2 linked regions of the Rhodopseudomonas sp. BAL398 genome follow. The protein of the gene in region 2 binds, or shares a complex with, the protein of the main gene of each other region. Links are inferred from orthologs where the notes say so. Each region holds a gene or a part of one and is shown on either strand. Other genes may lie near its edges.

What was found. The genes of interacting proteins can lie anywhere in the genome.
Region 1: the proteins of ccmE (region 2) and ccmB are in contact, whole or in part, in a solved structure (PDB 8CE8), measured with the Escherichia coli proteins. The link is inferred for Rhodopseudomonas sp. BAL398 from one-to-one orthologs.

Annotation. Positions count from the first base shown.
Region 1 is NZ_CP133111.1:4,163,090-4,165,831, forward strand. What follows is about bases 9-2,742. They hold ccmB (heme exporter protein CcmB), read right to left. Parts: upstream 1,843-2,742; coding sequence 1,174-1,842; downstream 9-1,173. Other genes in these bases: RBJ75_RS19645 (DsbE family thiol:disulfide interchange protein), read right to left, coding at 9-151; ccmD (heme exporter protein CcmD), read right to left, coding at 148-327; RBJ75_RS19655 (heme ABC transporter permease), read right to left, coding at 327-1,061; ccmA (heme ABC exporter ATP-binding protein CcmA), read right to left, coding at 2,072-2,674. In the rest of the region: more of RBJ75_RS19645, read right to left, coding at 1-8. UniProt on the Escherichia coli protein: Required for the export of heme to the periplasm for the biogenesis of c-type cytochromes.
Region 2 is NZ_CP133111.1:2,230,720-2,233,474, forward strand. Bases 9-2,755 are described here. They hold ccmE (cytochrome c maturation protein CcmE), read right to left. Parts: upstream 1,761-2,755; coding sequence 1,257-1,760; downstream 9-1,256. Other genes in these bases: RBJ75_RS10650 (heme lyase CcmF/NrfE family subunit), read right to left, coding at 9-1,260; ccmI (c-type cytochrome biogenesis protein CcmI), read right to left, coding at 1,787-2,755. In the rest of the region: more of RBJ75_RS10650, read right to left, coding at 1-8. UniProt on the Escherichia coli protein: Heme chaperone required for the biogenesis of c-type cytochromes. Transiently binds heme delivered by CcmC and transfers the heme to apo-cytochromes in a process facilitated by CcmF and CcmH.

The DNA.
Region 1 (2,742 bases), 1.9 Mb from region 2 along the record:
GCGGCGCCGGGCGCCCGATCAGCGCGGAGGGAATCCGCGAATGGTCGCCGGCGCCGAGGCCGAAATAGAACATCGCCGCCAGCGCGGTGAAGATGAACAGCGGCAGCGCCACCAGCCAGGAGCGGCGGCTCGATTGGGTCTGATCGCTCATGAGATATCCGTTGCGCGTTTGCCGGAGCGCCGGAGCGCGCCGGCGGCGTCGAGGGCGTGCAACCGGGCTTTCTGGCGTCGATAATCGAACCAGACCCAGCCGATCAGCATCGCCACCACGATGGCCACGGCCAGATAGGACCACACGATGAACGCCGCATAGGGACCGAGCGCCATCACGCCGCCTCGGGGCGGCTGGCCTGCAGCATCTGCAGGGTGCGGATGCGGCGGCGCAGGATTTCATTGCGCATCGCCGCCAGATGCAGCGTCACGAACAGCAGCGAAAACGCGACCGCCATCACCAGCAGCGGGATCAGGAACGCCTTGTCCAGCGTCGAGCCGCCGATCCGCATCACCGAGGCCGGCTGGTGCAGCGTATTCCACCAATCGACCGAAAATTTGATCACCGGCAGATTGAGGGCGCCGACCAGGGTCAGGATCGCAGCGGCGCGGGCGGCGCGCGAGGGGTCCTCGACCGCGCGCCACAGCGCGATCAGGCCGAGATACATCAGGAACAGGATCAGCATCGAGGTCAACCGGGCGTCCCATTCCCAATAGGTGCCCCACATCGGCCGGCCCCACAGCGAGCCGGTGAGCAGCGCCAGGAAGGTGAAGGCCGCGCCGATCGGCGCCGCGGTCTTGGCGGCGACGTCGGCCAAAGGATGCCGCCAGACCAGGGTGCCGAGCGCGGCGAGGCTCATCACCCCCCAGACGAACATCGCCAGCCAGGCATTGGGAACGTGAATGAACATGATCTTGACGGTGGCGCCCTGCTGATAATCATCCGGCGCCAGCGCCGATTGAACGAGGCCAACCGCCAGCAGACAGGCGGTGAGTCCGGCCAGCCACGGCAGAATCCGCCCGGTCAGGGTCAGGAACTTGGTCGGATTGGCAAGATCGGTCAGATTCATGGCGTTCCTGATGTCATGGCGTTCCTGATAATGGCAGCGGCGGCCGCAGGCAATCCGCCGATACTTGCTTCAGCTTGGCTCCGCGAGAGTTGATCGAGATTAAACCCGGCACCTAATCCATCCCCTGACGCAGGCTGGCGGCCGCGGCAAATGGTCCGATCACCATGCTGGCCAGCGACAGCGCGCACAGGATCGAAAACGGCGTGCCGAACGAAACCGGACCTGAAATCGCCGCCTGCGACGCCGCGACGCCGAAAATCAGCACCGGTATAGCCAAAGGCAGCACCAAAACCGCCAGCAGCAGCCCGCCGCGATGCATCGTCACCGCCAGCGCCGCGCCGATCATGCCGGTAAAAGTCAGCGCCGGTGTTCCGGCCAGCAGCGTCAGCATCACCGCCAGCGACGCCGAGCCGTCGAGATTGAGCAACAGGCCGAGGACCGGGGTAGCGACGATCAGCGGCACGCCCGCCGCCAGCCAATGCGCAAGCGCCTTGGCGGCGCAGGCCAGTTCCAGCGGGGTCCGGCTCATCACGAGCAGATCGAGCGAGCCGTCCTCGGCATCGGCCATGAACAGCCGGTCCAGCGTCAACAGGCTGGCGAGCAGCGCGCCGAGCCACAGGATCGCCGGTCCGATCCGCGCCAGCAGCTTCAGATCCGGCCCGATCGCGAACGGCATCAGCACCACCACGGTGAGAAAGAACAGCACCCCGATCAGCGCGCCGCCGCCGACCCGCAGCGCGATCCTGACGTCGCGGCGAATGATGGCTGTGAGCGCGGTCATACCGCCACCCGTGAGCGCAATGCCCGTGGCCCCCCACCCCCGACCCCTCCCCGCGAGGGGGAGGGGAGCAGAGAGGCCGCGGATGATTTGCGGAACTTGAAAGCGCTCGTGTTTCGATCGGCTGTAAAGAACAAATCCTCCCCGAGCACTGCGCGCGCCCCTCCCCCTTGCGGGGAGGGGTCGGGGGTGGGGGTGCCGCGGGCACCGCGCTCGAGGCTAGTCCGAATCATCATGCCACCGCCCCGATCCGCAATTCGCGCGCGGCGATGCCGAGCGGGGTGTGGGTGGCGGCGATGATCAGGCCGTCGCGGGCGAGATGGTCGGTCATCAACCCGGCGAACATCTGCTGTCCGGCGGTATCGAGCGCCGAGGTCGGCTCATCGAGCAGCCAGATCGGCCGTCGTACCGCCAGCAATCGCGCCACCGACAACCGTCGGCGCTGCCCGGCCGACAGATAGGCCGCCGGCAGATGCGCGGTGTGGGACAGGCCGACCGCCGCCAGGCTGGCCTGCGGATCGGCCGGCTCGCCGCCGAGAAAGTCGCGCCAGAATGTCAGGTTTTCGACGACGCTCAGCGACGGCTTCAGCGCGTCGCGATGGCCGAGATAATGCGCCTGCTCGGGCACCGGCAGCTCGGCGTCGCCGCCCGACAGCTCGATCACCCCGTCGGCCCGCGCCAGCAGACCCGCGATCAGGCGCAGCAAGGTGGTCTTGCCGGCGCCGTTATGGCCAACCACGGCCACCGCCTCGCCGCCGACGGCGTCGAAATCGAGACCGGCGAAGACCTCGCGGCCGCCCCGTACACATCTGAGCCCACGCCCCGACAGCCGCATCTTTGCGCATTCCCCGGTCCGACTAGGCCGCCGCGATCGGTCAATCTGCATTGCTGCGCATGATTGTC
Region 2 (2,755 bases):
GCCGGCCAGATCGCCGCGCTTCCACGCCAGCATCGGCCCGAACGGCACCGCCAGCAGCAGCGGCACGAACAAGGGGCCGAAGGTCAGGTTGAAGAACGGCGCGCCGACCGAGATCTTGTCGCCGGTGAGCACTTCGAGAGCCAGCGGATACAGCGTGCCGACGAACACCGTGGCGCAAGCGGTGGTGAGGAACAGATTGTTCAGCACCAGCGCGCCCTCGCGCGAGATCGGCGCGAACAGCCCACCCTGCTTCAGCGCCGAGGCCCGCGAGGCGAACAGCGACAGGCTGCCGCCGATGAAGATGCACAGGATCAGCAGGATGAAGATGCCGCGGGTCGGATCGGTGGCGAAGGCATGGACCGAGGTCAAGACGCCGGAGCGCACCAGGAAGGTGCCGAGCAGCGACAGCGAGAAGGTCAGGATCGCCAGCAGGATGGTCCAGACCTTGAGCGCGTTGCGCTTCTCCATCACCACCGCCGAATGCAGCAGCGCGGTGCCCGCCAGCCACGGCATCAGCGAGGCGTTCTCGACCGGATCCCAGAACCACCAGCCACCCCAGCCGAGTTCGTAATAAGCCCAATACGAGCCCATCGCGATGCCGAGCGTCAGGAAGATCCACGCCATCAGCGTCCACGGCCGCACCCAGCGCGCCCAGGCCGCGTCGACGCGGCCCTCGAGCAGCGCGGCGATGGCGAAGGCGAACGAGATCGAGAAGCCGACATAGCCGAGATAGAGCATCGGCGGATGGATCGCGAGGCCGATATCCTGCAGCACCGGGTTGAGGTCGCGGCCCTCCATCGGCGGATTGGCGATGCGCAGGAACGGATTCGAGGTCAGCAGGATGAACAGATAGAACGCGGTGGCGATCCAGGCCTGCACCGCCAGCACATGGGCGCGCAGGCTCAGCGGCAGATTGTTGCCGAACGCCGCCACCATGCCGCCGAACAGCGCCAGGATCGAGACCCACAGCAGCATCGAGCCTTCATGATTGCCCCAAACGCCGGTGATCTTGTAGAGCAGCGGCTTCATCGAATGCGAATTCTCGTAGACATTGACCACCGAGAAATCCGAACTGACGTGCAGCCACACCAGCGCCAGGAAAGAGCCGCCCGCGAAGGCCAGCTGCGCCAGCGCGGTGGAGCGCGCCACATTCATCAGCCCGCCGTCATTCAGCCGCGCGCCGATGATCGGCACCGTGCCCTGGATCAGCGCCAGACAAAGCGCCAGCACCAGCGCGTAATGGCCGGCCTCGGCGATCATCGCACCGCCCCCTGGGGTGCCGCGTCGGCGGTCTGCCCGGCCGGCGGCGCGCCCGGCTTGTCGGCGTAGTCGTCTTTCCAGTGGCCCTGCTTCTTCAGCGCGTCGGCGACGTCCTTGGGCATGTATTTTTCGTCATGCTTGGCCAGCACGGTGTCGGCCTCGAACACGCCGGCGGAATCCAGCGCGCCCTCGGCGATCACGCCCTGCCCCTCGCGGAACAGATCGGGCAGGATGCCCTTGAATTTCACCGGCAGAGTGGCGCCGCCATCGGACACTTTGAACGCCACCGCCAGATCGGCGCCGCGCTGCACCGAGCCCTGCTCGACCACGCCGCCGAGCCGAAACCGCTTGCCGGGGCCGATATGTTTTTCCGCCGCCATCGTCGGGGTCGAGAAGAACACGATCGAGTCGCGCATCGCGTTCAGCACCAGCGCCGCCGCGATTGCGAGCACGAGACCCGCGCCTCCGATCATCGTCAACCGTCGCTGTTTCCTGGTCATGCCAACCTATCAGTGTTGAGTGGGGCTCAGCCGTCGAGCCCGAGATCCTTCAGCCCGTCATTGAGCCGCCGCAATGTGTCAGCATTGCCGCCGACCGCCTGGCGGGCCTGGGTTCGCGCGTCCTTGGCCTTGTCGGCGTCGCCCAGCACCATATAGGCACGGACCAGCCGCAGCCATCCCTCGACGTCGTCGCCATTCTGCTTCAGCCGGCTCGCCAGCCGGTCGACCATGCCGCGAATCATGGCGTTGCGGTCGGCCGGGGTCATGTCCTTGGCGGCGGCGACCTTGTCGTCCGGCAGCGCCGGCACCGCGACGCCGCCGACGCGGGCCAAGGCGGCCTGCAGCATCGGCCGCCACGGCGCATCCGCCGGCGCCTTCTCCAGCAAGGCGCGCCAGATCGTGGCGGCGTCCTTGGGCCGGCCGTCCTGTTCGGCGGCAAGCCCCAGGAAATAATGCGACTTGACCTCGTCGGCGTTCAACGTCAGCGCCTTTTCGAACTCGGTCTTGGCCTCGTCGGTGACCACGCCGCCGGCCGCCATCGTGATCATCTCGCCGAGATCGGCGCGGCGCTGCGCGGTATCCCCCGCATAGGTGATGGCGTTGCGATAGGACCGCACCGCGTCGTCGAACCGGCCGAGTTTGGCCTGCACCGGCGCCAGCACCGCCCAGCCGCGGCCATCAGTCGGGGTCTTTTCCAGATGGGCCTCGACCTGCTCAACCAGATTTTCCAGCGGCTGCGAGGTTGGCGGCGCCTGGGCCCGCTGCGCCAGCGGCGCGTCATCAAGTCGCGGCGAGCCGAGCGGAAGATAGAACGCCACCGCCAGCGCCGGCAGTCCGACCAGCGCGATCACCGCCACCGCGCGGCGCAATCCCTTGCGCGACGAGGTCGGCGGCGCACGTTCGGAATCGGCGCTCGCGAGCAGCCGACGGCTGATTTCGACCCGCGCCGCGGCGGCCTCGGGCGCCGCGATCAGGCCAGCGGCGCTGTCACGGTC